4 regions of the Guyparkeria sp. TX1 genome follow, and region 3 is predicted to be linked to each of the others. Evidence: predicted binding sites of a transcription regulator. Region 3 holds the regulator's gene; each other region holds the start of a gene.
The links. Region 3 encodes FliA, which starts transcription of late flagellar genes. Its sites were predicted from a motif close to GCTAAAGTTNNNNNNNNNNCNGCCGATA; they were not measured.

Region 1: a site for FliA is predicted at 3,764-3,791, ahead of VWP12_RS06025 (flagellin). Genes of this name have one in related genera too.
Region 2: a site for FliA is predicted at 3,708-3,735, ahead of VWP12_RS03340 (methyl-accepting chemotaxis protein). Genes of this name have one in related genera too.
Region 4: a site for FliA is predicted at 2,732-2,759, ahead of VWP12_RS06665 (methyl-accepting chemotaxis protein). Genes of this name have one in related genera too.

Annotation. Positions count from the first base shown of each region.
Region 1 is NZ_CP144142.1:1,279,291-1,287,330, reverse strand. Features, by position in the region: gene VWP12_RS06045 (hypothetical protein) at 1-52, opposite strand, end outside; gene fliS (flagellar export chaperone FliS) at 137-541, opposite strand; gene fliD (flagellar filament capping protein FliD) at 681-2,069, opposite strand; gene VWP12_RS06030 (flagellar protein FlaG) at 2,084-2,548, opposite strand; gene VWP12_RS06025 (flagellin) at 2,704-3,555, opposite strand; gene glgP (alpha-glucan family phosphorylase) at 3,904-6,459, shown strand; gene VWP12_RS06015 (endonuclease III domain-containing protein) at 6,823-7,458, opposite strand; gene msrA (peptide-methionine (S)-S-oxide reductase MsrA) at 7,668-8,040, shown strand, end outside.
Region 2 is NZ_CP144142.1:693,477-701,516, forward strand. Features, by position in the region: gene VWP12_RS03315 (tetratricopeptide repeat protein) at 1-154, shown strand, start outside; gene cls (cardiolipin synthase) at 261-1,691, opposite strand; gene VWP12_RS03325 (SDR family NAD(P)-dependent oxidoreductase) at 1,691-2,551, opposite strand; gene VWP12_RS03330 (Bax inhibitor-1/YccA family protein) at 2,661-3,329, shown strand; gene VWP12_RS03335 (hypothetical protein) at 3,470-3,658, shown strand; gene VWP12_RS03340 (methyl-accepting chemotaxis protein) at 3,807-5,816, shown strand; gene VWP12_RS03345 (DUF3429 domain-containing protein) at 5,970-6,458, shown strand; gene VWP12_RS03350 (DUF502 domain-containing protein) at 6,473-7,189, shown strand; gene aspS (aspartate--tRNA ligase) at 7,273-8,040, shown strand, end outside.
Region 3 is NZ_CP144142.1:1,056,534-1,064,573, forward strand. Features, by position in the region: gene flhA (flagellar biosynthesis protein FlhA) at 1-886, shown strand, start outside; gene flhF (flagellar biosynthesis protein FlhF) at 930-2,441, shown strand; gene VWP12_RS04975 (MinD/ParA family protein) at 2,438-3,331, shown strand; gene VWP12_RS04980 (RNA polymerase sigma factor FliA) at 3,328-4,050, shown strand; gene cheY (chemotaxis response regulator CheY) at 4,165-4,551, shown strand; gene VWP12_RS04990 (protein phosphatase CheZ) at 4,561-5,334, shown strand; gene VWP12_RS04995 (chemotaxis protein CheA) at 5,427-7,565, shown strand; gene VWP12_RS05000 (protein-glutamate methylesterase/protein-glutamine glutaminase) at 7,569-8,040, shown strand, end outside.
Region 4 is NZ_CP144142.1:1,420,321-1,428,360, reverse strand. Features, by position in the region: gene VWP12_RS06675 (MgtC/SapB family protein) at 1-310, opposite strand, end outside; gene VWP12_RS06670 (hypothetical protein) at 427-957, opposite strand; gene VWP12_RS06665 (methyl-accepting chemotaxis protein) at 1,105-2,661, opposite strand; gene VWP12_RS06660 (phospholipase D family protein) at 3,020-4,570, shown strand; gene VWP12_RS06655 (cupredoxin domain-containing protein) at 4,840-5,169, shown strand; gene VWP12_RS06650 (FTR1 family protein) at 5,213-6,046, shown strand; gene VWP12_RS06645 (hypothetical protein) at 6,065-6,751, shown strand; gene thpR (RNA 2',3'-cyclic phosphodiesterase) at 7,082-7,621, opposite strand; gene VWP12_RS06635 (LLM class flavin-dependent oxidoreductase) at 7,633-8,040, opposite strand, start outside.

The DNA of each region.
Region 1 (8,040 bases), 220 kb from region 3:
CCAACCCGTCGAGCTCCTCGATGGATGATTCAATCGACAATGCGTTTGCCATCAGTTGCCTTCCTCCGGTCGGCGTGGACCCCAACGTCAACCCGCGCCCGGCGGAGGTCAACCCCGACTAGTCGGCACGATCCTTTCAGCTCGCCTGGGCCATCTGGGACACTTCTGGCTCGATGGCATCCCAGGCTTCCTTGATCTCGCGGATCAGCGATGAAACCTCGTCGAAGCCCGCGGCATCACGCTGCGCGCTCGCATCAAGCAGACGACGCTGGCAGTAATCGTACAACTCGCCCAGACGCTCGGCGAGTTCCGGGCTTTGCTCCGGGTTCAAGCCATCCTTCAGTCCACCAAGGATGTTGTGCGCCTTGGTCACGTTGATGCCCTTCTGTTCGAAGTTACCCGCGAGCATGGCCACCTTGGCCTGAGCCACCCGCGTAAGAAAGCCCTCGTACAGCATCCCGATCAGACCGTGCGGCGATGCCGACTCGACCTTCGCCTCAAGGTCGATGGACTGGTACTGCGCATAGGGATTCGCTCGCATGGTTGTCTCCTGAAATCTCTTTTATCTGGCTTGTCGCACTGAGCGAGAGAAGCGTTGATCCACGTTCTTCGCTCTACTCAAGTTGATCGGCCAGTCGAGTAAAAACTTGAGGCCATCATTCCCCGGATTTTCTCAGGATTCAGGAGCCCACATCGATGCCAATCCGGCTCAGATAGCTCGCGGAGGACTGAATGTTCTGCACGATTTTGTCCATGGCGGTGAACTGCTTGGTCAGGCTTTCCTGGTAATTCTCCATCCGCCGATCCAGCGCCGCCCGCTGGTCATCGATGCGGTCGATCGAGCGGTTCAAGCTGTCCGTGCGGTTGTCGAAGATACCGTCGAAGCTCAGGTACGGCTTGAGCAGCTCGTCCACCTGCTGCGACACGCCGTCGGCCGGGTCCGCAAGAAAGTCTTTCACGGCCTGACTGTCATTGTTGAGGGCGTTCTCGGCCACCGACTCGTCCAGGGTCATCTTACCCTCGGAATCGATCTGGATGCCGATTTTGGACAGGTTGTCGATAGTGCCCGTGCCGATATTGCCCCCCAGCAGCGAGCGTAGACCGCGATTGATGCCATTCGCGGTCGCATCGCCCTGCAGCACGCCGCCCTGCTCGGTCTCCGCATTGTAGGCGGTCAGGTTCCGATAGGTGCTGTTCAGGGAGTTGTACTTCTCGACGAAGCCATTCAACGCCTCGAGCACCGGGCCATTATCGCCCTCGACGGCCACTTCCACCTTGGTGCCGGGCTGGGCTTGGTTGAGGTTCAGGGTCATGCCCTCGATTACCCCGTCCACCTGGTTGGTGGAGCTGGTGACCGACAGCCCGTCGATCGTCACCTGAGCATCCTGCGCAGCGGTAAGCTCGGTCAGGTTGGCCGATGCCAGCCGCGAGAGACCGGCGGCATCGGTGTTGTTGCCGTCGTCATCGGTCGCCGTCACGGTCACCGCATTGGCCGTACCCGTCTCCCGCGCGGAGAACACCAGCCGAGCCTCGGTGCCGCCGGCACCGTCGTCGACATTCAGGATCGAGGCCTGCACCGAGTCATTGCCACTCGCGCCGTTGATCTTGTCGCGAATGGTGGCCAGAGAGTCGCCTGCCGCCACGGCCACGCTGAACGAGCTGCTGCTGGTATCGAATGTCAGCTGCCCCGAACCCACCGTTGCGGTCGAATCGACAAAGCCGGCCGAGGCCTGCTTCTGCGCCGTCGCAAGCTGCCCTACCTCGACCTGGTATTTCCCCAGCGCCGTTCCCGGCGAGGCCGTGGCCGTCAGGATGTCCTCGTTGCCGGACGTCACCGCGCGGGAGCGGAAGGTGTCCAGACTGCGCAGATCGAAGGCAGCGGAGCTCAGCTCGGAGGCTGCACTCTTCAGCTTCGACAGCCCCGACAGCGTGGCCTCATAGGACGCCTCGCGGCTGGCGAGCAAATTGCGTCGAGGAGCACCCTCTGCCTGAACGAGCTGGCTGACGATGCCCTGGATGTCCAGGCCACTACCAACGCCGGAAATGGAAAGACCGCTGGAACTTGCCATGGTCGCACCTCAAATCAAGAAATGTCTGACAGCAGGCTGCCTGCCGGCAGAACGTCCGAAAGATTCAACTCGCTGAACTCGCGAAGACGTTCACGCATCGCGATGATCTCTTCGGGAGGGATTTCCCGGATCACCTGCTTGTTGGACGGGTCAACCACCTTGACCACCACGTCCCCCAGTTTGTCATTGACGGAAAAGTCGAGTGCCCTGGGACCGGGCTTCAACTTCTCCTGGATGGCCTCGATGGCTTCTCTTAACTTGTCTCTTTCCCCATCTGCCTGGGCATCGGCGCCTTTAGAGCGCGCAACCTCGACAGGTGACGGGGCGGACGAGGGCTTCGGCGGCAGCTCCGCTGGAGCGGCCGTCGGAACCTTCGACTCCATCAGGGTCGATTTTCCCCTTTCTGAAGACAAAAAGGCATCCGGTCCGCTCATCGCGGACGGGATGCCCGTCATGGAAATCTGGTTGATCGAACTCATGGGTTCGTCCTCAAGCATCAAGCGGCTACAGCATACACAAACTCAAATTTTTACGACTTGGGTTCAAGTGTGTGACTGGCGGGGTCCATCCCAACCGCTCTAATGATGAGCCGGGATACTCAGATCACCGGCTCATCTAATTCCCTTTGGGGATGTTAGCCCAGGAGACCAAGCACCGACTGCGGCGCCTGGTTGGCCTGAGTCAGGACCGAAGTGCCGGCCTGTTGCAGGATCTGGGCCTTGGACAGATTGGCGGTCTCCTTGGCGAAGTCCGCGTCTTGGATCCGCGAGCGGGCAGCCGACTCATTGACAATAAAGTTGTTCAGGTTGTCGATGGTCACCTCGAAGCGGTTCTGCACCGCACCCAGTTTCGCCCGCGTGGTGTCCACCGTGGTGATTTGGGTGTCAAGGTTGTCGATGGCGCTCATGATGTTTGTAAACGTGGCACCGCTCCCGATGCTAACAGCATCGGCTAGGACACTACCGATCCCTGAGCCCAAGCCTCCGAGACTCCCGATAGCGAAGCTGATCTGGTTATCGGCAGTAGTGTTTGCCCCAACCTGGAACTTTGCCCCACTCTGAAGTGAACCTGCCAAGATCTTCTGGCCATTGAACTCGGTGTTGTTGATGATCCGACCGAGCTCATCCTTCAACTGCTGGAATTCGGTGTTGAGATTTTCCCGATCACTGCTGCTGTTGGTAGCGTTGGCTGCTTGAACTGCGAGGTCACGCATGCGTTGCATGGTGTCGGTCAACGCGCCCATCGCGCCTTCGGCGGTCTGTGCCATGGAGATACCGTCGTTGGCGTTGCGAGCCGCCACTTCGGAGCCGCGGATCTGAGTGGTCAATCGGTTGGTGATCGCCAGGCCGGCCGCGTCGTCCTTGGCGCTGTTGATACGCAGGCCGGTGGACAGACGCTCCAGGGAAGTCTGCAGCTGGTTGTTGGTGTCGCGCAGTGCGTTCTGACCCTGCAGCGAGAAGATGTTGGTGTTAATGACACTTGCCATGATGATAACCCCTTACGACGTTGCGTAAATTCCGGCCCTTGGCCTTTGTTGGACAAGACGCCTTTCAGGTCGCCTTGCTGAGCTTATCGGCTGAGTTGCGAGAAACTTTAGCCTCGATTTTCATCCGATCTTCGCTGGATGCCTTTTCGGCTTTTCTCGGGCTTCGGGCCGGTTGGTCTCGACTCCCGGATCTGGCATCCGTGGAAGGTATCGGCGCCACTCGCGGAAACTTTAGCTTCGTCATCCAGCCGACCTCTCCCTCCTTGCCGCGACCACGTCGACGACCGCTACCGAGGCGTCATAAAGCCGCACTACACTCTGCCAACCACCACATCGAGAACGCGTGCCGTGCCCACCATTCGCCACATGGAAGTTCGTCCTTCCCTTCCGCCTGCGCTCACGCATTTGAACGAGTTGGCAGGCAATCTCCACTACAGCCGCTCACGGGCGGTGCGAGACCTGTTCGATCGCGTAGATGCGGTCACCTGGGCGCAGGTGGAAGGTAATCCGGTGCGGTTCCTGCAATTGGTGCCGCAAGCCTCTCTGGATCGAGCGGCGGACGATTCGGCGTTTCTGGCGGAATTGGCGGCGGCCTGGCGGGGGTTCGAGGAGCACTGCGCCGATCAGCGGGTCGGTGCGCTGGACTCGGTGATCGGCACGGACGAGGCGGTGGCGTATTTCTGCGCGGAATTCGGCTTTCACGAGTCGTTGCCCATCTATTCGGGCGGACTGGGGATTCTGGCGGGGGATCACTGCAAGGCGGCGTCGGACCTGGGCGTACCATTGGTCGGCGTGGGGCTCTTGTACCGGCAGGGCTATTTCCAGCAGTGCATCGATGCCGAGGGCCGCCAGCACCCGCGCTTCGAGGATCTGGAGTTCTCCCACCTGCCGATTCGGCCAGCCACTCGGGGCAGCGCGCCCGTCGAGGTGCGCGTGGAATTCCCGGGACGGATGGTGACGGCGAAGGTCTGGGAGGTGCGGGTCGGGCGGGTGATCGTGTACCTGCTGGATACCGATGTGGCCGATAACACGGCCGCGGACCGGGAGATCACCCATCGACTCTACGGCGGAGACCGCCGCCGTCGGCTCGAGCAGGAGATGCTGCTGGGTGTGGGCGGCGTGCGCGCCTTACGGGCGCTGGGCATCACGCCGTCGGCCTGGCATATCAACGAGGGGCATGCGGCCTTCTCGATTCTCGAGCGGATGCGGGAGCTCACCAGGGACGGATTGGCGTTCGAACCGGCCCGTCACGCCGTGGCCGCCGCGACCCTGTTCACCACCCACACGCCAGTACCTGCCGGGCACGACACATTCGCCCCGGATCTGATCGAGGCGCATGTCCAGCCGTTTCTGACCGATCTGGGTGTCGATGCATCGGACGTGCTGTCGTTGGGCACCGATCCGGCCCATGATGGCAAGCACTTCAACATGACCGCCCTGGCCCTGCGTGGCTCACGTCAGCACAACGGCGTTTCCCGGGTGCACGGCACGGTTGCCGCGCAGATGAGCCAAGCGTTCTGGCCCGAGGTGCCAGCCGAGGAGAATCCGCTCACGCACGTGACCAATGGCGTTCATGTCGAGACCTTCCTCAACCGGGACCTGACCCGGCTGTTCGACGCCACTCGCCGCGACTGGCGAGACCATCTGCACGAGGCGGGCATCGGTGAGCTGGTCGAGCGCATCGATCCTGCGCGCCTCTGGTCCATGCACCTGTCGGCCAAGGCGCATCTGGTCGATGACCTGAAGGCACGCCTGCAGCGCCAATCGGAGCGGTTCGGCGAGGCTCATGTGCGCCTCAAGCAACGTTGCCGCGTACTGGATCAGCCGGTAGACGACTTCCTGATGGTGGGATTCGCGCGGCGGTTCGCCACCTACAAGCGGGCCAGCCTGCTCTTTCGGCAACGCGAACGGCTTGCCCGCCTGATCGAGACCAGCCCGCGGCCGCTGGTCTTCGTCTTTGCCGGCAAGGCCCACCCCGCCGACGAGCCGGGCCAGGCGCTGTTGAAGGAGATCCATGACCTGAGCGCTGACCCGCGCTTTGCCGGGCACGTGCTGTTGATCGAGGGCTACGACATGGGGCTTGCGCGCCGGTTGGTAGCCGGTTGCGATGTCTGGCTGAACACGCCGGAGTTTCCCATGGAGGCCTCCGGCACCTCCGGGCAGAAGGCGGGTATCAACGGCGTGCTGAACCTGTCCGTGGCCGATGGTTGGTGGGCCGAGGGACATGATCACCGCGAGGGGGTCGCCAATGGCTGGTCCATTTCACCGACGCCGGGGGCGGCCGACCGCGACGTGCGCGAGGCCGATGACCTCTTGACGCTGCTCGAGACCGAGGTGATCCCGCTGTTCGATCGCCGAGAGGCGCCTGCCGATAATGCCCCCGAAGGACTGCCGCTTGAATGGATTGCCTGGCAGCGACATGCCATCGCCACCATCCTGCCGCGGTTCAATGCCTCGCGCATGGTGCGCGATTACGCCGAACGTCATTACCGGCGGGCGATCGATGGGGGCCGCTTGCTTGCACAGGATAACTATCGCGCCGCTCGAGCGCGGGCCGAGTTCGAGCAGGCGCTTGCCGACAACTGGGCGGGTGTCGAGGGGAAGGTGATCAGCGCACCCGACTCGGTCATGCAGCAAGGCGAATCCTTGAGCATTCACATCGAGACCGCCAGCCCGGGCCTGCCGCCCCACTCGCTTCGTTGTGAGGCGGTGTTGGGTGATGGGGCCTCTCGGCGAGTAGTCGTGAGCGAGCTGGTCGAGTCGGTGGATGAGCAGGCGCGCGGGCGACATCGGATTGAGTTGCCCGCCGACCTCGCGGGAGAAGTCGATTATCGACTACGGATTGTCCCGGCCCATGAGGCGTTGCTGCATCCGTACGAGTTGGGGCGGATGGTTTGGTTGTAGTGGGGTTGGTCTTACTGCGCCCACGCGAGTGACGTTGGGCTGGCTTCAGCGTTTTGGTGGCTTCGTTCTCTGGATTCCCGCTTGCGCGGGAATGACGATGTTTGGGGCATCGTTAGGCGACGAGCGGCAGAGGACGAGCGCTCCCCCTCAACCGTCATGCGTCGTTGTTCCGACTGAGGGCCCCGTTTTAATGGCCCCGGCCCCGCTGAAGAATCGAAAGCCCCGCATCCCGACAGCCCCCACGCCGTCATTCCCGCGGAAGCGGGAATCCAGGGAGTTCAAAGATTGCACCAAACACTACGCACGCCAGCTTTTCTAAATAGCGGCACCAAGCCAACCCGAGTCAATCCGCCCCTCTGACAGTCATCCGCCCTCTTCCAACCTATTCCCATGAGCACATTGCTCAAGCAACGGACACTCACCACAGGCCGGTTTTACCCGGCAATGCGCCTTGGCGTGCTCGACGATCAGGCCGTGCCAGCGAGCAAGACGCGTGGCGGTAGGTTCGCGGGTGTGTGTGAGCAGGTCGTCGGCCAGCAAGTCATATTTTCGCGCCGCGGTGTCGGGGAAGCCGAGACGATGGAACAACCGGCGAGTGTAGGTGTCGATTACCCAGACGGGGCGTTCCAGCGCGTAGAGGAGGATGTCGTCGGCGGTTTCATGGCCCACGCCGTGGATGCCGAGTAGCCACTCGCGCAGTTCGTCGGTGGGACGCGCCTGCAGGCCATCGAGGCCCCCGGCGCCCTGCCAGGCCTCGGTCATGGCGCGCAGGCGCCGGGTCTTGATGCGAAAAAAGCCGGAAGGACGAATCAGTTCGGCCAGGGTTTCGTCATCGAGGGCCAGGATGCGATCTGCGGCCAGCACCTCGGCAGCATGCAGGTTGGCCAACGCCTTCTCGACGTTGTTCCAGTTGGTGTTCTGGGTGAGCACGGCACCGACGGCGATCTCGAAGGCACGCCCTTCGGCATCGTGCGCGTAGCCGGCCGGCCACCACGGCATTTCGGCCGGCTCGCCACGCTCGAGATGGTGCTGGTGGGCCTCGAGCAACCGCGGCTCGACCCAGTCGAGGCAGTCGGCCAGAGAGACGAAGGACGATGGATGAGGGATGCCGTTGTCGGCGTTGGTCACGGGGTGTACTCCACGGTTGGCTCGAATCGACGGCGGATGCGCTATTGTCACCGGATGGTAAACAAACCGGAGGTCCGACCGTGATCCAGGAAACCGAAATCGCCACCTTTGCCGCGGGATGCTTCTGGGGCGTGGAGGATCGCTTCCGTCAGCTGCCCGGCGTGATCGATGTGATCTCGGGGTATATCGGCGGGCAGGTCGATCACCCGGGTTACCGACAGGTCTGTACTGGCAGCACCGGGCACGCCGAGGCAGTCGAGGTGAGATTCGATCCCGACCGGATCGACTTCGAAACGCTGACCCGGGCATTTTTCTCGATGCACGACCCGACCACGCCCAATCGACAGGGCCCGGACGTGGGCACGCAATATCGCTCGGCGATCTTCACGCGTGGCGACAACCAGCGCGAAATTGCCGAACGAGTGCGCGACGAACACCAGGCCACGCTGGGTC
Region 2 (8,040 bases), 360 kb from region 3:
GGAGAACGGTCACCGGGCGGCAGACGAGCTGATGCAGTCGTTCCTCGGTGAAATGGACGAGGAGGAGTTGGTCGCCGCGCGTGAGCTGTCTGAGGAGTTGCAGGCGCAGGACCGAATGTTGGTCGCCTTGGACCAACGGGCGGCCAACCGCTGAGAACCCCGCCAACGGACCGGCCAAACGGTTTGGATTGAACGGCGCCTTCGGGCGCCGTTTTACGTTGGCGCCCGGGATTGTCCGGGATTCCCCGCTGCCGACTGGCTCAGAGCAGGGGCGAGGTCAGGCGGGCTAGATTCTGTGTCAGGATGCGGCCGCGGCCACGTTCGTCCCATTGCTCGCGAGTCAGCAGTGGGCAGACGCGTCGGTAGGCCTCGATCTGGTCGGCCAGTCGGGCGGCGGTTTCGCTGGAGTAGCACAGCAGGCCGAATTCGGCGTTGATCAGCGAGGAACGTACGTCGAGATTGGCGCTACCCACCAGCGAGAGCTGGCCGTCGCAGAGGGTGATCTTGCTGTGCAGCAGTCGGGTCGGGTGGCGCCGGATGATCACGTCGGCCTCGAGCAATTCGTCGAAGTAGGATTCCTGTGCCAGTTGCACCAACGGGTGGTCGAGCGATTCGGGCAGGATGAGCTCGCAATGCACCCCTCGACGGGCGGCGGCCTTGAGCGCATCGAGGGTGGATTCGTCGGGGACGAAATACGGCGTGACGATTTCGACCCGTTCGGTGGCGGCATGCAGCAGCCCGAGCAGCAGTCGTTGGAGCAGCGGCTCGGGGTACTCGGGGCCACTGGGCAGGCCGACGCAGGACTCGTGTCCAGCGGTGACCGGTGTCGGGAAATAGCGTTCGGTGTCGAGCAGGAGGCCCGTCTCCAGGTACCAGTCGCCGGCGAAGATCGCCTGCAGCTCGAGCACGACCGGCCCCTCGATGCGCAACATCAGGTCCTCGTAGGACTGCCCGCGGCGAAATTCCGGGTGCACCAGGTTCATCGAGCCGGCGTAGCCGACCTGTCCGTCGATCACCACCAGCTTGCGGTGGTTGCGCAGATCGAAGCGTGCCGACTTGCGCGGCAGCTTCGAGCGCGGGAACGCCCGGCCAACCGCGATGCCGCGACGGGCGAGTCGCCGCAGATCGCGCATGTTTTCCTTGGAGCCGAAGTCGTCGACGATCAGCCGGACGGTCACGCCCCGCGCCGCCGCCCGTTCCATGGCATCGAATACCGGGCGGGTGGCCCGGTCGATCGCGGCAATGTAGAAGGTCAGGTGCACATGATCCCGGGCCGCGTCGATTTCGCGCACCAGTTCGGCGGCAAAGGCGTCCATCGAATCGATCAGGCCGATGCGGTTGCCGTCGAACAGCGGAAACTGGCGCCAGCGACGCACCATCTGGTCGACCGCGGCGAAGCGTGCCGGCAGGTTGCCGCTGCCTTGTGGCTCCGCTTGGGCGAGCCGGTCGGTGATCGGGCGCAGGGTATGTGTCAGATGGGCGACCTTCTCGGCGCGATCGCGGGAAATCCGGGGCCGGCCCACCAGCAGGTACATCACCAGCCCGACGATCGGCAGGAAGAAGAGCAGCAGCAACCAGGCCGTCGCGGCAGCGGGTGGGCGGCGCAGCGGCACGATGAACAGGGCGGCGAGCCGGATCGTCCACTCGATCAGGACGTAGAGCTGCGCGATGGGCGAGTCGAGCGCGTTCATCAGCGCTTGCCGCCGCCCGAGGCGCGAGCCAGCACGCGGTCCATCGCCCGCGTGGTCAGCAGGCGCTTGAGCACGGCGAACAGGTAGGTCGGCACGGTTACCGGGTAACGCGCCTTCGGTCGGCGTGATTCGATCGCATGGATCACGCGGCGGACCACGGCCTCCGGCGGCAGGGTGAACGGTGCGGCCGGGCCGGGTTTCTTCAGCCGCTCGAGCTGGCGCTCGTATGCCTCGCGGTGCACCGAGCGCTGCCAATCGATGTTCGCCTCGAAGGCCCGCTGAGCATTGGCGCGAAAGCGCGAGGTGATGGGGCCGGGTTCGATCAGGGAGACCTCGATGCCGCTGCCCGCCAGTTCCAGGCGCATCGTGTCGCTGATGCCCTCGAGCGCGAACTTCGAGGCGACATACGCGCCGCGAAATGCCAGCGCGCTCACCCCCAGCACCGAGCTGTTCTGCACGATGCGACCGAAGCCCGCCTCGCGCATCGAGGGGATGAGGTGGTTGGTCAGTTCCACCGTGCCGAGCAGGTTGGTCTCGAGTTGCGCGCGCAGGGTGGCACGGTTCAAATCCTCGACCGCACCCGGCTGTCCATAGGCGCCGTTGTTGAAGAGGGCCTCGATCGGCCCGCCGGCCGCCTCGACCGCCGCGGTATGCCCCGTGCGGATGGACTCGGGGTCATCCAGGTCCAGCTCCACGGCCGGGATGTGGGTATGCGGCCACGCGGTCACGTCGGCCGGGCTGCGCAGACTGGCAACCACCTGATGGCCTCGCGCGGCGAGCATCTCGGCGGCGCGTCGGCCGATGCCGGATGAGCAGCCGGTGATCAGGACGCGACGGGATTGGGTGGCGAGGTCGGACACGAGGGGCTGCTCCTTGGAATCAGGTCGGGCGATTGCGCCTGAGTTCACAGCACTTATACTCCGGGATCAACTCCGAATCACATGAATACCAGAGACGAGGTGAGGTTGCATGGCATTCGAGAATCAGGCCACCGTTCAGACGGGGGTCTCCCAGCTCGAGACCTACAAGGTCATTCGCAACACCTACATGATGCTGTCGCTGACGCTGCTGTTCTCGGCGCTGATGGCGACGGTCTCCCTGCTGGCCGGCGTGCCGGGCTGGACATCGCTGCTCACCCTGGGTGGCGCACTGGTGCTGGTCTGGTTCGTCCTGCCGCGCACGGCCCATTCGGCCACCGGCCTCGGCGTGGTGTTTGCCATCACCGGCCTGCTGGGCTTCGGGCTGGGCCCGATGCTGAGCCACTACCTCGCCCTGCCCAACGGTGGGCAGATCGTCATGACTGCCCTGGGCGGTACCGGCGCGATCTTCCTCGGCCTGTCCGGTTACGCGCTGGTCTCGCGGCGTGACTTCTCCTTCATGGGCGGCTTTCTGGTGGTCGGCCTGGTGGTGGTGCTCGCGGCCATGCTGGGCAACATCTTCCTCGAGATCCCGGCGCTGTCCATGGCGATCTCCGCGGCGGTTGTGCTCCTGATGAGCGGCTTTATCCTCTACGACACCGGCCGGATGGTGAACGGTGGTGAGGACAACTACCTGCTTTTGACCGTCAGTCTGTACCTGAACATCTTCAACCTGTTCGTGCACCTGCTCAGTCTGCTGGGGATGAACCAGAACGACTGACACAAGGGGCGCTTGCCCGACTCGGTCGGCGGCCGGGTCGCGGGCGTCAGCACACCGGACCCCTTGCCTCGTGCAAGGGGTCTTCTTGTACGTGATCACCGGAAATGGGCCCATTGGCGTGGGCCGAGAGGAGTGACGTGATGGATCTCTGGATGAAGATCGGCATGGCCGTGCTGCTCGGTGCGGTCCTGCTCTTCCTGCTGCCCCGGGTCAAGCCGATGATGGCGGCTAGTCGCAAGGGTTCGCGCGAGGAATGGCTGGGAGTGGCATTGATCCTGCTTGCCGTGGCCGGGTTCGTGGCATTCCTGATGAGCCTCGTCGGCAACTGACGGGATCTTGGCGGCGGTCAGGGAAGGTCTGCGCGAAAACACTCGCGGGCATCAAGTTTTTGCCCCGCGGGTCGATAACAACGCTTACCCACAAGAATCGCGCGGGAATCAGCCCGTCCTGATATAGGAACGAGGGCAGGAGGAGCAGATGCTAGGTTGGTTGAATCGTTTCAGTTTGTCGCAGAAGAACCTGCTCGGGTTCGGGTTGATCCTGGCCCTGATGGTCGCGATCGCCGTGCTCACCATGGTGAACATGAACAAGGTGGCCCACGAGGTCGAGGAAGTGGTCGAGCGCGGTCAGCCCGCGGCCTTTGCCGCCGACACCATTCGCATTCAGGTCGAACGCGGGGTCGGGGCGCTGGGTTTCTACCTGCAGAGCCAGCGCGACGAGGACCTCGCCCGCTTCCGCGACGCCCTGGAAAAGGTCGAGGCTGCACGCTCAGAACTGGCGCGTTACCGAGACAACTCGGGCGGCAACCTCGACGATCAGATCGACCGGTTCACCGGCACCGCCGAGAAGATCATCACCATCTCCGGTGACGAGGCGGCCAACAACCCGGGCATGCAGTATGCCAACGAGAACGCCAACCCCTTGCAGCGCGAGATTTCGGGGCTGCTTGGCCAACTGCTTAACGCCGAGGAAAACGCCGATGCCAGCCGTTATTCGCGCCGCCGGTTGGTAATGGACCTCGCTCGCCTGCAGGCCGACTGGGGTAACGTGGTCGCCGGCCTGCGTGGCTTTATCTCCTTCCGCTCGCCGGCCCTGCGCGAGAACTTCAACCTCTACGCCAACCAGGCTCTCGAGCGCACGCAGAAGATCGCCGACGAATACGACTACCTGCTCACCTTCGAGCAGGTGGACGCCGTCGAGCAACTCAACGAGAAAGTGCCGCAATTCATCGAGGCGGCCAACCGCGCCTTCGACATACACGCCTCCGAGAAGTGGCGCATGGACGCCTACCTGGTGCGGACCGAATTGACGCCGGTCTTCAAGGAGATCGAGGAGAGCGTCGAGTCGATCGTCGCGCGCGAGCGGGGCGAGATCGCCGAGCGCTCCAAGAGCCTGATGGCGGCGCTGGAATCGACCAGCAACTGGCAGATCGGCTCGGTGATCGCCGGGATCCTGGTGGTCGGGCTGCTGGCCTGGCTGTCGGTGCTGACTATCTCCCGGCCGCTGCAACACATCGCCGGTCGCATGCGCGATATCGCCGAAGGCGACGGCGACCTGACCCAGCGGCTGCCGGCCGAGGGCAACGACGAGATTGCCCAGGTGGGGGCGGCCTTCAACACCTTCGCCGACACCGCGCAGAACCTGGTGCGCGAGGTGGCCCGCTCGTCGTCGGCCATGTCCGAGGCCTCCGAAAGCCTCGAGCGTGCCTCGCGGCGCGGTCGGGAAGGCGCCAAGCGCGAAGAGGCGGCGATCGATTCGCTGATGACCGGCATGGGCCAGACCCTGGAGGCCGCCGAAGAGGTTGCCCGCGGGGCCGAGGAGGCCAGCTCGGCCGTGCAGCAGGCCAACCGCCAGCTGCATGACGGCCTGGGCCAGGTCAACGGCAGTGCCCGCAACGCCGAGGAACTCGACGAGGTGCTCACCCGCGCCGAGGGCATCGTCGCCAACCTCTCGGATCAGTCGCAGTCGATCGGCAAGGTGCTGGACGTCATCGGCTCAATCGCCGAGCAGACCAACCTGCTGGCGTTGAACGCGGCCATCGAAGCGGCGCGTGCCGGCGAGCAGGGGCGCGGCTTCGCGGTCGTCGCCGAGGAAGTGCGCTCGCTGGCCAATCGCACCCAGGATTCGACCCGCGAAATCACCGATATCATCGCCCGGTTGCGCGAGGGTGCCGGCGAGGCGGTCGAGGCAATGACCAGCGGCCGCGAGGTAAGCAACAAGAGCCTCGAGGCGGTCACCCAGGCCGACCGCATGCTCAACGAGATCGCCTCGGCCTTCGAGCGGCTCGAGGACATGAGCACGCGCATCGCCGCGGCCGCCGAGGAGCAGACGGCCGTCTCCGGCGAGATGAAGACCAGCATCGAGCACATGAGCGAGACCACCAGCGACAACGCCCAGGCCGCTCAGGAAACCGCCGATGCCGGTGAATCGGTGGCTCGCTATGCCCACGAGCTCTCGCGTCAGGTGAGTAAGTTCAATACCGGCTGAGCCGAGCCACGTCTGCTAGCCAGCCATCGCCCGGGCCGCCCCCGGGCGATGTCGTTTCTGGATGGTTGTTCCGGCGGGTGCTTGGCCTAGAATGACAACAAGTTCATTGCGCCGCCCGGCGTAAGTCACGGCCCCGGGGCCAAGGAGATCGGAATGCGCACTACCGCCTATCTGCTCGCGTTCGGCTTGTTGATCCCGTTCTGGGCCCTGGCGGCACTGGCGTGGATGACCACGCCGGCCTGGTCGGCCCATGCGCTCGATGCGCTGTCCGCCTATGCCGCGGTGATGCTCGGCTTTCTCGGTGCAATTCACTGGGGCGTGGTCCTGGCGACCACGCCCGCCGAGCGCGCCCTGCTGGTCGGGGATGCGCGCCATCGCCTGGCCTGGGGCGCGCTGCTGATGCTGGCTGCCTGGGTTGTGGCGATGCTGCCCTGGGCGGTGCTGTCGCTCTCGCTGCTGTTCCTGCTGCTGGTGGTTTCCTGGCAGATCGATCGCCACTGGCTCGATAGCCTGCCGGTCGGCTGGTCGTACCAGCGACTGCGCCAGTGGTTCACGCTGCTTGCCGCGCTGGCGTTACTGGCGGCCATCGCCTCGTGGATGCGGCCATTGTTGCCCATGGCGGGGCCCGCGGGGGGCGCATGAACGAGCAGCCGCAGATGCCGGACGACGAGGACAAGCCCGGCAAGGGTGGGCGATTTGTCACCCTGCGCCGCTGGCTGATTGCCGGCATCCTGGTCTGGGCACCGCTGGCGGTGACCTTTTGGGTGGTCAACGCCCTGATTTCCTTCATGGACAAGAGCATCGTGCTGCTGCCCTCGGCCTATCGGCCGGAGGCCCTGATCGGCTTCGAACTGCCGGGCATGGGGGCGTTCTTCGCCGTGGTGATCGTGCTGCTGACCGGGGCGCTGGTCGCCAACATCCTCGGGCGCAGCCTGATCCATGCCTGGGAGCGACTGCTCAATCGCATCCCGCTGGTGCGCAGCATCTACTCGGCGGTCAAGCAGGTGGTCGAGACCTTCGTCTCGCAGGACTCGCGCTCGTTTCGCGAGGTGGTGCTGGTCGAGTACCCGCGCCGCAACGCCTGGTCGATCGCGTTCGTCTCGGGCGAGCCGATCGGCGAGGTGCAGGACCGCATCGAGGAACACCTGGTGACGCTGTTCGTGCCCACCGCGCCCAACCCCACCTCGGGGTTCGTGATCATGGTGCCGCGCTCGGAGCTGGTCGAGCTCAACATGACCGTCGAGGAGGGCTTTCGCATGGTGGTCTCCCTGGGCGTGGTCCTTCCGCCGCGTCGCGATGGCGATGGGCGTGTGCTCGATACCACGCCGCCTGAGCCGTACCTCGGCCGTACGGATTCGCGCGACAAGGGTTGAGCCGGCCGGCAGCGCTCGAAAAATCCCGCCGCTGGCGCTACCATAGCGGGCTTTTCACCACGACGGATTTGATGACCATGCCGATGCGGACACATACCTGCGGACAAGTCGACCAGGCGCTGCTCGACCAGGAAATCGAGCTGGTCGGATGGGTCAACCGGCGCCGTGACCACGGCGGCGTGATCTTCGTCGACCTGCGCGACCGGGACGGCCTGGTGCAGGTGGTGTTCGATCCGGACGACCCCGAGATGTTCGCGGTCGCCGAGACGCTGCGCAACGAGTTCGTCATCCAGGTGCGCGGCCGGGTGCGCAATCGCCCTGAGGGCACCGAAAACCCCAATATCCGCTCGGGTCAGATCGAGGTCCTCGGTCTGTCGCTGACCGTGCTCAACCGCGCCGAGCCGCTGCCGTTCCAGCTCGACGATGAGCGCGTCTCCGAGGACGTGCGGCTGCGCTACCGCTACCTCGACCTGCGCCGCCCGGAAATGCTCGATCGTCTGCGTCTGCGTCACCGCGTGACCAGCGCCATGCGTCGCTTCCTTGACGACGCCGGCTTCATCGACGTCGAGACCCCGGTGCTCACCAAGGCCACCCCGGAGGGCGCGCGCGATTACCTGGTGCCCTCACGCACCCACCCGGGCGAATTCTTCGCCCTGCCGCAGTCGCCGCAGCTGTTCAAGCAGTTGCTGATGGTCTCGGGGCTCGAGCGCTACTACCAGATCGTCAAGTGCTTCCGCGACGAGGACCTGCGCGCCGATCGCCAGCCCGAGTTCACCCAGCTCGACCTCGAGATGAGCTTCGCCGACGAGGCGACGGTGATGGGCCTGATCGAGAACATGATGCGCCATCTG
Region 3 (8,040 bases):
GGTTCACATCCGTGACAACCTCGATCTCAAGCCCAACGAGTACCGCATCAGCCTCAACGGTGTGCCGATCGGCAACGCCGAGATCTTCCCCGACCGCGACATGGCCATCAATCCGGGGCAGGTCTCCGGCGACATCAAGGGCATCCAGACCACCGACCCGGCCTTCGGCCTGAAGGCCTACTGGATCGATCGCGGTCAGAAGGAAGAGGCCCAAGCGCTTGGTTACACCGTGGTCGACCCGGCCACGGTGGTCGCCACCCACCTGTCACAGATCCTCGGCGACAACGCCGCCGACCTGTTCGGTTACGAACAGGCGCAGCAACTGCTCGACACGCTCAAGCAAAACTCGCCGAAACTGGTCGAGGACCTGGTGCCCAAGACCCTGCCGATGACCACCATCGTCGAGGTGCTCGGGCAACTGCTCTCCGAGCGGATCCCGATTCGCGATATCCGCACGATTGCCGAAACCTTGACGATCCAGGGTCAGCGTACCCAGGACGTCGGGGAATTGACGGAGAGCGTGCGCATGGCGCTGGGCCGGATGATCGTCCAGCACATCAACGGCTTGGCGCCGACCGTGCCGGTCATCACGCTGGATCCACAGTTGGAACAGCTCTTGCTTAACAGTACCCAGCGCGGGAATCAGGCCCCCGGAATCGAGCCCGGCCTGGCCGAGCGACTGCACAAGTCACTCAAGGACGCGGCCGAGCGTCAGGAGCAGAGTGGCAAGCCGGCCATCCTCCTGGTGGCTCCGCAGATTCGCAGCTGGCTCTCGCGCATGGTCCGGCACTCGATCCCGACGCTCAGCGTGCTGAGCTATCACGAGATACCGGACAACAAGGAAATACGCGTGGTGGCGAGCGTCGGCAACCAGAACGAAGGCTGACGACTCGACCGGATAACCCAACCGCTAAGGGTCTGGTGGATACATGAAAATCAAGCGAATCATCGCCAGTGACATGCGCGAGGCCATGCGTCAGGTGCGGCGCGTGTTCGGTGACGAGGCCGTCATCCTCTCTAACAAGCCGGTCTCCGGCGGGGTGGAGGTGATTGCCGCGATGGACTTCGACGAGAAGGCGATCCAGCTGGCGGCCGCCCAGCAGTCGGCCAGCCGGATTGCCGGCGCCTCGGAGCGGCCGGTGGCGAGGGCCGAGCGCGCCGCGCCGGAACAAGCGCCGCGTCCGGCACAGCCGACCGCGGCCGAGGCCAGCGATGCCGCGCCCAAGACCACCGCCGAGATGCTCGCCGAGCGCAGCCGCAAGGCCGAGTCGGCCGGCTCGACCGAATCAAGCGAGACGCTCGCGTCGTCTGCCGCCGACGAGACCGAAGACGACCGTGCCGCCTTCTCCGAGGCGCTCGCCGCCTGGAGCGAGCAGCACGCAGGCCCGTCCGCCGAGTCCCCCGCGAACCATGCCGCCGACGAGCCGGCCGCTCGTTCGTCCAACCGAACCCCGTCGCACTGGGACTGGCTGGTCGAGGATCAGGGCGCGGCCGAGGGGCGCCTGTCGACGCTGACCGAGGAGGTGGCGCAGCTGCGTGACCTGTTCGAACGGCAACTGTCGGTAATGGAATGGCATCGTTTCAGTCAGGCGCACCCTGCCGAGGTCTCCACCGTCCAGCGGCTGCAGGATATCGGCCTGCCGACGGGGCTGGCGCGCGAGCTGGGTCGGGCCGCGGCCCAGGCCCAGCCGGAGCGGGCATTCGTCGAGGCGCTCAAGATGCTTGGCGAGCAGCTCGAGAACCGTGCCGAGGACCCGGTCGAGGCCGGCGGTACCTATGCCTTCGTCGGCCCGACCGGCGTGGGCAAGACCACCACGCTTGCGAAGCTGGCCGCCCGCGCGGTGCTGCACCGTGGGCGCGACTCGGTGGCGCTGATCAGCACGGATCGCTTTCGCATCGGCGCCCAGGAGCAGTTGCGCAACTACGCCCGTATCCTTAACGTGCCATTGCATATTGCCCGTGACGAGACGCATCTGGCGCAGTTGCTCGAGGCCGTGTCCGACCGGCACCTGGTGCTGATCGACACCTCCGGGATGTCGCAGCGCGATTTCCGCATGATGCAGAAACTCGAGGCCCTGATGGGGGCGGGCGAGGCGGTCAAGCTGCTGCTGGTGCTGTCGGCCAATGCCCAGTACCCGGCCCTCGAGGACGTCAAGAAACGCTTTGCCGGCCTGCCGTTGCACGGCACCGTGCTGACCAAGCTCGACGAGACCGTCCTGCTCGGCGGCGGCCTGGCCGCCCTGGTTCGCCCGCTGGCCGGTGTCGACGGTGAGCCGCGTCGCCTGCCGCTGGTTTGCGCGGGGGTCGGCCAGCGCGTCCCGGAGGATCTCTGGTTCCCGAAGGCGGCCGACCTGATCAAGCAGGCCCTGGAAATGGGGCAGTCACAACTCGAACACACCGACCGGGATGATCCGCTGTGGATGCTCAATCAAGCCGGATGACACTCCAGCCCACCATTAGCGGCCACGACCAGGCCGACGGGGCGCGCTACGCCAATGCCAATCGCCCGGTGCGGGTGATCGCCGTGACCAGCGGCAAGGGCGGCGTGGGCAAGACCAACGTCTCGGTCAACCTTTCCGTGGCACTCGCCCGCAGCGGCGAGCGGGTGGTGTTGATGGATGCCGACCTGGGGCTCGGCAACGTCGATGTCCTGCTTGGTCTACAGTCCCGGGGCAATCTGTCCCACGTGCTTTCCGGCGAGGCGACTCTCGACGAGATCATGCTCGAAGGCCCCGAGGGTATCGGCATCCTGCCGGCCGCTAGCGGGGTGGCCAGCATGGCCGGTCTGACGGCCGCCGAGAATGCCGGACTGATCTCGGCCTTCTCCGGCATGCGCTGGCCGGTCGACACCCTGGTCGTCGATTCGGCCGCGGGCATCGCCGACTCGGTGGTGCGCTTCGCCGAGGCTGCCAGCGAGGTCGTGGTGGTGGTCTGCGACGAGCCGGCCTCAATCACCGATGCCTACGCCGTCATCAAGGTGCTATCGCGTGAACACGACGTCACCCGTTTCCACGTGGTCGCAAACATGGTGCGCGATGCTGCCGAGGGCCGGCGCCTGTTCGAGAAACTCTCGGTGGCTGCCAAGCGCTTTCTCGACGTGACGCTCACCCACATGGGGTCGGTGCCGTTCGACGATTACCTGCGTCGGGCCGTGCAGCGTCAGAAGACCGTCGTGCAGCTCTACGGCGGGGCGAAGTCGACGCGGGCGTTCACGGCGATGGCCGACAAGGTCAATCAGTGGCCGGTGCCGCGCGGGCCGCAGGGGCAGTTGCAGTTTTTCGTCGAGCGACTGGTGAACAACGCCGAGCTGGACCCCGAGAACCTGTTATGAATGCACGCGCCATGTATCAGAACGTTCAGGCCGGATCGACCGAAGCCCTGGTGGCCAAGCACGCTGACCTGGTCAAGCGAGTGGCTTTTCACCTGCTCGGGCGTCTGCCCTCCCATGTGCAGGCCGAGGATCTGATACAGGCGGGCATGGTCGGGCTGCTCGACGCTGCCCGCCTGTTCGATGGCGACAAGGGGGCCTCGTTCGAGACCTACGCCGGCTTGCGCATTCGCGGCGCAATGCTCGACGAGGTGCGCCGCAACGACTGGGCGCCGCGCTCGGTCTATCGTCGCCAGCGGGAAATCGCGCAGACGGTGGCCGCCATCGAGGCCGACACCGGTCGCGAGGCGCGAGATGCCGAGGTCTGCGAGCGCATGGGCATCACCCTCAACGAGTACCACGCCGCCATCAGTGATTCCTCCTCGGTACACGTCGGTTCGCTGGATCACGGCGGCGAGGCGGAAAACGAGACCTTCGACATTGCCGACCCGAATAGCCAGCAACCCGACGAGGCGCTGGCCGAGAACCACTTCCAGCGCGATCTTGCCGACTGCATCGACGAGCTGCCGGAACGGGAAAGGCTGGTGATGTCCCTGTACTATGTCGAGGAACTCAACCAAAAAGAGATCGGCGCGGTGCTCGGCGTCAGCGAGTCGCGCGTCTGTCAGATTCACAACAAGGCGATCATGCGGCTCAAGACCGCGATGAACGCCTGGAAATAGGGCGCCGGGTGCAGAAAAGGGCTCAATCTTTTCCGCTCGGCGCCGATAGACCCTCCTACCCACGTTCGAACAAGGCAACCTGCCTGGTACTGACAAACGATCCCAGGGGCGAAAATGGACCGAAACATGAAGATCCTCGTGGTGGACGATTTCTCCACGATGCGCCGGATCATCAAGAACCTCCTCAAGGAGCTTGGCTTCACCAACCTCGAGGAGGCCGATGATGGCCAGACGGCACTGCCACTGCTCCGGCAGGGCAATTTCGATTTCCTCGTGACCGACTGGAACATGCCGGGCATGACCGGCATCGACCTGCTGCGAGCGGTTCGTGCCGACCCGAACCTCGCCAGCCTGCCGGTGCTCATGGTGACCGCCGAGGCCAAGCGGGAACAGATCGTGCTCGCCGCCCAGGAGGGCGTGAACGGCTACATCGTCAAGCCGTTCAACGGCGCCACCCTCAAGGAGAAGATCGACAAGATCTTCGAACGCGTCGAATCGTAGGGCCCCGGGATGACTCAAGTACAGGAGCAGGACTTCCAGCCGGTGGTCGGTCGCGAAAAGCGATTGGCCGACGCCCGCGCATTGGTCGAGGCGATCGAGAACGAAGATTCGTCGAGCGAAGCGCAGCTGATCGGTGAACTCACGGCGGCCTATTCGGGCAATATCTTCGACGAGGTCGGTCGGATGACCCGTGAGGTACATGACACCCTCAGGAGCTTTGCCGAGGACGAGCGACTCGGGGCGCTGGCCGAGGACGAGATGCCGGACGCGCGTGATCGCCTGCGCTACGTGATCACCCTGACCGAGCAGGCTGCGACCCGCACCTTGACGGTCACCGAAGAGGCCACCCCCACGGCGGAGCAGATCGTCGAGCGCTCGCAACGGCTCAAGGACGAGCTGGCTAAAGTCGCCGCCAGCGAAGCCGATAACGCTCGTCTGGGGGGCGTGGTCGAGTCGATGACCCGCTACCTGGACTCGACCACCCGCTGTGGCGAGCGACTCAAGGGGCAGTTCACCGAGATCATGATGGCCCAGGAATTCCAGGATCTGTCCGGTCAGCTCCTGATGCGGGTGATCGATCTGCTCGAGCAGCTCGAGGAAAAGCTCGTCGGGCTGTTGCAGATTACCGCCCCGGTCCGCAATGCCAAGGGAGAGGACAGCAAGTCCGTCGCCCCGGCCGAGCGTGCCGAGGATGGCGTCGGGCCGCAGTTGCCCAGCGCCGGCGATAACGTGGTCAAGAATCAGGACGACGTCGACGATCTACTCGCCAGCCTGGGTTTCTGACCCGGTCGATCGAGGGAAATGCCGGGCCCACGTGGCCGGGCGGGAACGTGGCACACCCCGCCGGGGGTCACAGAGCGCAGTGAGAGGCAAGCATGGCATTCGAACCCGACAACGAGCTGTTGCAGGACTTCCTGATTGAGGCCGGTGAGCTGCTCAACGGGCTGGATCAGCAGCTGATCGAGCTGGAGCAGTCGCCCGATGACGCGGACCGGCTCAATTCGGTGTTCCGCGCCTTCCACACCATCAAGGGTGGGGCCGGCTTCCTCGAGGTGCATCCGCTGGTGGAGGTCTGTCACCGCGCCGAGGACATCTTCAACCTGCTGCGCAACCACGAAATCACCATGAACAGCCGGATCATGGACGTGATGCTGCAGGTAATCGACGTGCTCAACAACATGTTCGATTCCCTGCGCGGCGGCCAGTATCCGGAGGACGTCTCCAAGACCTTCCTCAAAGAGATCGAGGCACTGGCGCATCAGGATGCGACTGCGCCGGCCGTCGCTCCAGCCCCGAGTGACCTCACCAGCGACGATATCCCGGCCGACGAGCCGACGGCCGTGGCCGACGAGGACGATGCCTTCGACCGCATGCTGGCCGACTTGGATGCGGCCGAGTCCGAAGCGCCGGTGGCCAGCAGTGGCTCGGGCGATGACCTGATCAGTGACGACGAGTTCGAGAGCCTGCTCGACGAGTTGCACGGCAAGGGCAAGTTCCAGGCCCCGGCGCCCGAAGCGAACCCGGCCGCTGCCGAGAAGGCGGCAGGTGCCGCGGATTCCGACGAGATCACCGACGAGGAGTTCGAGGCGGTGCTCGACGAGCTCTACGGCAAGGGCAAGGGGCCGACGGTGGCCGCAACTCAGGCCGACGAAAAGCCAGCCGAGGCCGCCGCTCCCGAATCGAAGCCCAAGCCCGAACAGCCATCCCAGTCGGCTGCCAAGCCCGCGGCCCCGGCCAAGCCTGATGCCACGCCCCCTGGAAACTCCCAGGGAAATTCCCAGGGGAACCCCAAGGCAGCCGAGGCGCACAAGGCACCGGTGGAAACCACCGTGCGCGTGGACACCGAGCGACTCGACAGCATCATGAATCTGGTGGGTGAGCTCGTGCTGGTGCGCAACCGCATGAACACCCTCAAGACGACCTTCGAGAACGAGGAAATCTCCTCGGTGATTGCCACGCTCGACATGGTCACCTCCGATCTGCAGGGCGCGGTGATGAAGACCCGCATGCAGCCGGTCAAGAAGGTCTTCGGCCGCTTCCCGCGGGTGGTGCGCGACACCGCGCGCACCCTGGGCAAGGAGGTCAACCTCGAACTCGAGGGCGAGGACACCGATCTCGACAAGAACCTGGTCGAGGCGTTGGCCGATCCCCTCATCCACCTGGTGCGCAATGCCGTCGACCACGGCATCGAGATGCCGGACGCCCGCGAGTCCAACGGCAAGGACCGGGCTGGGACCGTGTTGTTGTCGGCTGCCCAGGAAGGCGATCACATTCGCCTGTCCATCCAGGACGACGGTGCCGGGATGGACGCCGAAGTGCTGCGTCGCAAGGGCGTCGAGAAAGGGATCGTCGACCCCGACACCGCCGAGCGCCTCACCGACCAGGAATGCTTCGAGCTGATCCTGCACCCGGGCTTTTCCACCAAGGATCAGATCTCGGATATCTCCGGCCGCGGCGTGGGCATGGACGTGGTCAAGACCGCGATCACCAAGCTCTCGGGCACCATCAGCATCGACTCGGTCCAGGGCGAGGGCACCCAGATCAACATCAAGGTGCCGCTGACGCTGGCCATCCTGCCGACCCTGATGGTGATCGTCTCCGGTCGCAAGTACGCCATCCCGCTGTCGGTGGTCAACGAGATCTTCGAGATGGCCGACAAGGAAGTGAACGTCGTCGATGGTCAGTCGACCATCACCGTTCGCGACCGCGCCGTGCCGCTGTTCCGCATGACCGACTGGCTGGCCCTGCGTGGCGAGAAACCCGGCACGCGCTGCGAGACCGACCAGGTGGTCATGGTCCAGCACGGCGCACAGCTGATGGCCCTGGTGGTCGACTCGGTCATCGGTCAGGAAGAGGTGGTGATCAAGCCGCTGGGCGAGCTGCTGCGGGTGGTCGATGGTTTCGCCGGCGCGACCATCACCGGCGACGGGCACATCGCCCTGATCCTCGACCTGCCGGGCATGGTGCGCCGCAACACGGGCCGTGGTCGTCAACGTCTGCGTTCGGTGGCCTGATCGATGCCGATACGCCTTCTGATCGTCGACGACTCACTGTTCTTCCGCCGCGCCCTGCGGGAAGTCTTCTCCAGTGACCCGCGGCTCGAGGTGGTGGGCGAGGCGTCCAACGGGCGCCAGGCCGTACTCAAGGCCTGCGAACTCAAGCCCGACATCATCACCATGGACGTCGAGATGCCGATCATGGATGGCATCTCGGCGGTACGGCGCATCACCGAACGCTGCCCGACCCCGATTCTGATGCTCTCGGCACTGACCAAGGCCGGGGCCGAGGCCACGCTGGATGCGATCGATGCCGGCGCGGTCGACTTCTTCCCCAAGAACGGTGACGACCCGGAAGACACGCTGGCCCGCTCCGGGCGGCGTCTGTGTTCACGGGTGCGGATGCTGGCCCTGCGCTCGCAGCGGGAATCGGCATCCCCCCCCGCCAGCGCGCGCCAGGACGTGCCCCCAGCTGCCGCCGAACCGCGTCATC
Region 4 (8,040 bases), 360 kb from region 3:
TCCAGAGACTGGCTGCCGTAGCCGTGCCCGTGGTGCGATTCTGGCTCTTGAGAATCGCGCCGCCACCGATGAAACCCATGCCGGTGATGATGCCCTCGAAAACGCGCGCCTCGGCGCCACTGGATTCGAGCACGTTGATGCCGAGCAGCATGTACGCGCAGCTGGCGACCGCCACGAGCGGAAACGTACGCAAACCGGCCGAGCGCGAGTGCGTCTCTCGCTCCAGAGCCACCGGCAAGGCCAGCACGTAGGCTGCTGCCATGTAGGTCAGGTTCGAGTAAACCGAGACCCAATCGATATCAAATGGCATCCGCGGGCTCCCTGGCGACGCGTCGACCACGACGTCGGCCTTGGCAATTTCCCGAAACCCACTCCCGGGTCATGTACAGCCCACTATCGCTGTGTCGGGGTCGGCTGGCCGCCGCATCAGAGGGATTCGGCCACATTCTTGGAGTGGCGCTCGAGGAGTTCGTCGGCGCGGTGCTTCTCGTCCTCGTCGCGTGCGTGGACCACCACCGTCCATCGGCCGTGCTCGCTGGCATCCTCGGCATCGGTGATCACCCGCTCGTGGTCCGGGCGGATCGAGACCAACCCCCCGCCGAGCATGCCGATTGCCCCGCCGACCACAGCGAAAACGCCAAAGACCCAGCCCGGACTTGTCGTGGCCCAATCCAAGCCGGCACCGACCAGAATCCCGGCCAGGATCAAACCGGCGACGGCGCCGATAACTCCCAATATGGCGTGTGAACGCAGGATCGTCGAGAAGATTGCGCCCGAATCTCTCTCGACCTTGCTTGACAGGTTTTGGTCATGCGGTTCGACCAGTTCGATCTGGTCCGAAGCGAAACCGGCCTTGGCGGCCAATGCATTGACCGCATCGCGGGCACGACCGGCATCGTTGAATACGGCGCTGACCTTATGGGGAAACTGTTCGCTGATGATCTCTGCCTGGGTCATGAACCACCTCCTTCTCGGGTGAACCGGCACATTTCAACCAGAAATGCACTTCTGTTCATGGGATTTGTAGAGGGGACCTTAGTTCACGGACCGGGAACTGGCATGCCAGAGGTGGGGCCCAATCGATGACCGCAGTCCCCACCGGCATCAATGTCGCTTGAAGCGGGTGACCAGCTCGTGAAGCTCGGCGGCGATGCGCTCGAGATCGTGGATCTTCTCCTCGGCGGAGGCCGACTGGCCGAGGCTGGAGCTGGCCAGATCGGAGATAGTGTGCACCTGCCGGTCGATCTCGCCGGACACGGTTGCCTGCTCCTCGACGGCCGCGGCCATCGAGGTGGCCATGTCCCGAATCTGCGCCACTGCCTCGGCCACGCCATTGAGCATTTCCTCCGACTCGCGCACGCGCTCGACCCCAGCGGTTGCCGCGTCGCGACCGCGCCGGGCAACGGCCACCGATTCCTCGGCCTGCTGCGTCAACGAACCGATGATCTCGTGGATGTCGCGGGTCGATTCCTGGGTCCGCCGTGCCAGGTCGCGCACTTCCTCGGCCACCACGGAAAAGCCACGGCCGTGCTCGCCGGCCCGGGCGGCCTCGATAGCGGCGTTCAGTGCCAGCAGGTTCGTCTGCTGGGCAATCTGATCGATGATGCCGGCGGCGCTGGCGATCGCCCCGGTCTGGTTCGACACCCCCTCGACCGACTCGCCGATGGCATTGACCGTCCCCTGCAGGTCGACAATCGACTGGCGGGTGCGGGTGGACAGGTGGCGCCCCTCCTCGACCAGTTCCTGGGAGCGGCTGGCCTCGTCCGCCGTGCGTTGGACGTGCTCGGAGACGTCGTTGATGGTGGTCGACATCTCGTGCATGGCCGCGGCGACCTGCTCGGTTTCCGCCTGCTGCCGCGCGATTTCGTCCTTGGCCTGGGTGGACAGTTCCAGACTCACCGAAGACTGGCGGCTGACCTGGTCGGAGGCATCCTCGATCCGGGTCAGCACCGTGATCATCCGCGCCTGCTCGCTCTTGATCGAGACCTTCAGGCGACCCAGCAAACCCGCCTCGTCGGTGTAGGAGTCGACCGCCAGCGGGTGGCTGAAGGCATTGGGCAACTGCTCGGTCAGGGCGGAAATCAGTTGCCGTTCACGCAGCCGCCCCATCGCCCCGAACACCAGCCCCGTGGCGGCCAATGCCCACAAGGCCGGCAGACCGTACCCACCGGCCCACAGTCCGGCCGAGCCGATCAGACCAACCAACCCGGTCACATCCTGGCCGTGCAGGCGGAAACGACGCGCCCGGTATCCCCGCTGGTTGATGCGCCGGTACAGCCGCTCGGCGCGCTGGATATCCTGGCGTGACGGGCAGGAGCGCACCGACTCGTAGCCGATTACCTCGCCGTGTTCGGTGATCGGCGTGACGTACGCATCGACCCAGTAGTAGTCGCCGTTCTTCGAGCGGTTCTTGACCAGGCCCATCCACGGCTGGCCGGCCTTGAGATGGTTCCACATCACCTCGAACGCCAACGGCGGCACGTCCGGGTGCCGCACGATGTTGTGCGGCTGACCGATCAGCTCGTCACGCGAATACCCGCTGATCGAGACGAACGCCTCGTTGCAATGCGTGATCCGCCCCTTGAGATCGGTGGTCGAGACCAGCCGCTCCCCGGGGGCGAAGGTACGTTCGGTATCGGTGACGGGTAGGTTATTTCGCATGAATCAGAGACTAAGATGGGGATGGGACGGAAGCCGGACGAGATGGGTCCATTCGCCCAGGTATCGACGTTTTCGAGCCTGCGAAGGAAAACTTTAGTGTTCTACGAGGATTTACCCCAACCGAACAAGGTTCACTATCGATAAGCAAGCAAACGATCTGCTCAAAGGGGCGCGATTGTGCCACCCAGGCTGGCCCGATGCACCGGTTTTCCGCTCAGCCGGAACCCCGCCTGCTCCCCCGCCTCCAACCAGTCAGGACATCCGTGCGACACCCCCATGACGGCAAGCCGGTATTCGTGAAATCATCGAGAGGCTCGATCCGCGGACAACCAGGGAGGATTCGCGATTGATCAAGGGAATGCCGATACGACAGACGGGGCTCGTCGCCCTGCTCGCCCTGCTGCTGACCGGGTGCGCCCTGCCCCCACTGGAAGGCCGTCACGTCAGCACCACCATCACGCCGGCCGACGCACGCGCCACCCCGCTGGGCGATGCCCTCGCCCCGCAGAAGGCCGCCAACCCGGGTCAGACCGGGGTGTACCTCCTGTCGGATCCGGTGATGACCTTCGCCGCCTGGACCCATCTGGCGCGCACCGCGCAGCGCAGTCTCGATGTGCAGTACTACATCTGGTACGCCGACCGCTCCGGCACCCTGTTGCTGCGCGAACTGCTGGATGCCGCCAACCGAGGGGTGCGCGTGCGGTTGCTGCTCGACGATCAGGGCACACGCCAGCTGGATGACCAACTCGCCGCCCTGCACGCCCATCCCAACATCGCCGTGCGCCTGTTCAATCCGTTCATGACTCGCGATGCGCGTTGGCTCGGCTTTCTCACCGACTTCGATCGGGCCAACCGTCGCATGCACAACAAGGTATTCATCGCCGACAACCAGGCCCTGATCAGCGGCGGACGCAATATCGGCGACAGCTATTTCGGTTCGACCGAGGGGTTCTTGTTCTCGGATCTCGACATACTCGGGGTGGGGCCAGTGGTCGACGAGGTCTCGCGCGGCTTTGATCAGTACTGGCAGAGCCGCTCGTCCTATCCGGCCGACCGTATCCTGCCCACCCCGAAAAACGACGCGGTGGCCGAAACCCTGGAAACGCTCGACTTCGAAGCGGACGCCATCGCCCTCGATCCCCAGGCTGGCGACCTGATGGTGGCGGTGCGCGAGAACTACGTCGTCAGCCAGCTGCTCAACGGAGAACTGGGCCTGGCCTGGGCACCCACCCGACTGGTCATCGACCCGCCTGCCAAGGGGCTGGGGGAACATGAACCGAATGACCTGCTGACCTTGTCGTTGCGTGAGCAATTGCGCACCCCACAGCAGTCGCTCGATATCATCTCCTCGTTCTTCGTTCCCACGCCGACACTTACCGACGACCTGATTGCCCTGGCGCGTCAGGGCGTGCGCGTGCGCGTGTTGACCAACTCGCTCGATGCCACCGACATGGCACCGGCGCATACCGGGTATGCCCGCTACCGCGTCGCGTTGCTCGAAGCCGGGGTAGAGCTATATGAAATGCGTCGCGTTGCCGACCAGGAACCGAAACCCGCAGACGCCGGCCCCTTCGGCAGTCCGGCGACCACCCTGCACGCCAAGGCCATCGTGATCGACGACGCGCAGGTGTTCATCGGGTCCTACAACGTCGATCCCCGTTCGGTGTTGCTCAACACCGAACTGGGTTTTGTCATCGACAGCCCGGATCTCGCCCGCGCGATCAGCCACACCTTCGGCATGCACGTACCCAAGACCACCTATCAGCTGGAACTGGAAGACGGCGAGATTCGGTGGATCGAGCGGACAGAAAACGAAATCACCCGGCACACGAGGGAGCCAGGCGCCGGACCAATCAAGCGCGCGGTAACGTGGTTCTTCTCGCTGATGCCGATCGAGTGGATGTTGTAACTGGACACACCGGGAGCCGCGCCCATCGCGCCAAGGGGTGAACCGATGCCCCCAGCCCCGGTAGCACCCGACCAGCTGCGCCCACTCTCCACACCCCGGTGAACACAACCTCCTCGTAAGAGCAGATCCGAGCACCACCGAGATCACGCTCGGTCGCCACCTGCCCATCGACAAACCGACCGGGGGAACCTCCTCGAGATCATTCCATTGCATTGCAATCTTTTTTGTGCAGAATGCGAACTGTTCTCGTTCCACTTGAGGTTTGCTTCATGACACGCATTACATTCTCGTTCGTTACTGCCGCCCTGCTCGCCGCCGGTACCGCACAGGCCGGCACCCAGACATTCGACCTGACCATCAAGGACCACCGCTTCCAGCCCGAGGCCGTCACCATCCCCGCCGGCGAGAAGGTCAAGCTGATGGTGCACAACCAGGACGCCACCCCGGAGGAGTTCGAAAGCTACGAGCTCAACCGCGAAAAGATCATTCCCGGCAACAGCAAGGCCGTGATCTTCATCGGTCCGCTCGAACCCGGCGAATACCCCTTCTTCGGCGAGTTCAACCAGGCCACCGCCCAGGGCCACGTGATCGCCGAGTAATCCCTCGCAGACACCTCACCCTCAGCAAACGCACAGGTGACGCATGTTCAGTACGGCAATCATCGTGTTCCGCGAAGTTCTCGAGGCGGCGCTGGTCGTCGCCGTCGTCCTCGCCGCCACGCAGGGGCTGGCCGGGCGTAGCCGCTGGATCGTCGGCGGCATTGCCGGTGGCCTCCTCGGCTCGTTCGTGGTCGCCGGCCTCACCCAGGAGATCTCGATGGCATTCGAGGGCGTCGGCCAGGAGCTGTTCAACGCCGCCATCCTCCTGACCGCCGTGGCGATGCTCGCCTGGCACAACATCTGGATGTCGCGGCACGCCAGCCAGTTGGTCACCCATCTCAGGCAGGTGGGGAGCAATGTCTCCAGCGGCCGACTGCCGATCTACTTCCTCGCCATGGCCGTGGGCCTGGCGGTACTACGCGAAGGCTCGGAAGTGGTGCTATTCACCCAGGGGATGGCCGCCGGCGGCAGTGACAACCTGTCGCTGCTTTGGGGCGGGGTTATCGGGCTGGGTGCCGGTCTGGCCCTCGGCGCACTGATCTACTTCGGTCTGGTGCGCATCCCCACTCGTCACCTGTTCACCGTCACCGGCTGGCTGATCCTGCTGCTCGCCGCCGGTATGGCCGCAAGTGCGGCGGGCTTTCTCGCCCAGGCCGGCTGGCTGCCGGTGCAGCATCCGCTCTGGAACAGCTCCGATCTGCTCTCGCAGCACTCAGTACCCGGCGAGATCCTGCACGTGCTGGTCGGCTACCAGGATCGCCCCACCGCCATCCAGCTCGCCTTCTATCTCACCACGCTGGTGCTGATCGCCGTCGGCATGGTGCTGTCGCGCCAACGGGGCACCAGCCATCGGCCGATAGTTTCATCAACCCACTGAAATTCGGGAATCCATCGTATGTGGAAAACGTCGCTTAGCGGCCTCGCCGCCATGACCACCCTCGCCTCCACCACCGCCTTTGCCGGCGTCGATAAGGTCTATGACCCCTATGTCGAGCAGGGCGAGGTCGAACTCGAACTCCGGGGCGTGCATGGCCTCGATTCGGGCGAGTACAAGACCAAGGTCGGCATCGGCTATGGCGTGACCTCGCGCTGGTTCGTCGAAGGCTACCTGATCGGCGAAAAGGAAGATGGCGATTTCGAGGTCGAGGAAGCCGAGATCGAGAACAAGTTCCAACTGACCGAGCAGGGCCAGTACTGGGCCGACTTCGGCCTGCTGGTCGAGCTGGAAAAGGCCTTCGACGAGGATGCCTGGGAAACGAAGGTCGGCCCGCTGGTACAGAAGCAGTTCGGCAAGATGGTCGCGACCGGCAACCTGCTGTTCGAGAAGAAATTCGGCGACGACGTCGCACAAAGTGATTGGGAGACGCTCGGCTCGGCCCAGCTGAAGTATCGGCTCAGCCCGACGCTCGAGCCGGGCATCGAGTACTACGGCAGCGAGGACACGCAGGCACTGGGCCCGGTTCTGATTGGCGCCAACCCCTTCGGCATGGAGCGCGTGAAATGGGAAGCCGGCCTGCTCTTCGGTCTGAACGACGAGACCGAGGACAGTATTCTGCGCTGGCAGATCGAATACGAGTTCTGACCGCCCATCCACGACCAGGACCCACGCAAGGGCCATCCATCTCGGATGGCCCTTTTTGTGTCCGGCGATATCTTTTCGGCCCACTTCACCGCTCGACAGGCAAGAGGCCGAAGGCCACGGGAGATTATCGACCGGGTTGAGAGATATGACTCCGCGAGGTGGAACAGACAGGGCATCGATCGGCCCGATCTCGCCGTAGCAGATAGTCGAGGTAGGCTTCACCGGGTGGACCGGTGATCCGCCGGCATGCGGCCCTCCCATTCCGTCAGCCAGTGGAACCACAAGCACGCTAAGCAGGTCCGCCGCGCACATCTGCTCGCTGACAGCTAATCACCCCTCCGGCCAACGAGCCAGCAGACGATAGGGACCGAGATGCCCATGCCGGCCCGACTCGACCAACGCCAACCGGTCGGCATACCAATGAATCGGCGTCTCGACCACCGACGAAACCGGCGGCCGGGTAAAACGGCGCAGGGTCACATGGGGGACGAACGCGCCGGCATCGGCAGGGACGCCGCAGGCCAGGCACAGGCCGCGCGCCTCGCTTGCGAGATGCTCGAGTTCCTCGGGCACCCGACTTGGACCCAGCCAGGTGACCCGCGGACCCGGGAAATACCCCAGGCGGTCAAGCAGGATCGGGACGGGTGAAAACGCCAGCGATTCCAGCCGTTCGGCCAGGCAATCGGCCACCTCGATACCGACGTTGCCGGGAAACGCGACGGTCAGGTGCAGGTGGGCGGCGGGTACGCCGCGACCGCCCGGCAATGAACGCGCCACGTGGTGCAGCGCCAGCCGCGTGGCCTCATCCGGCCAGAGCGCGAGGAAGACCCGTCTGACAGGGGGTGAACCCACATCCTTGCCACCACCCATCAGCGCATCATTCACGTGACGCGGCCATCAAGCTGCTTGCGCACCTCCGCGAGCAGCTCGTAGGAATGCACGCGGGCGTCGTGGTCGAAAGTCGAGTTGGTCACCATTAACTCATCGATGCCCGTGCGCGCGACAAACGCGGCGATCTCGTCACGGACCGTATCGACCGAGCCGATTGCCGAGCAGGCCATGGTCTGCTCGACCACCGAACGCTCGAGACGCCCCGAGCGTTCCCGGTAGCCCTCGATCGGCGGCGGGATCGGCCCGGGGCGCCCCTGGCGTAACGCCACGAAGGCCTGCTCCATCGAACTGGCGTGAAAGCGCGCCTCGGCATCCGTCTGGGCGACGTAGGCGTTGAATCCCGCCATGGCATAGGGCCGGTCGAGAAATCGCGAGGGACGGAAATGGCTGCGGTAATG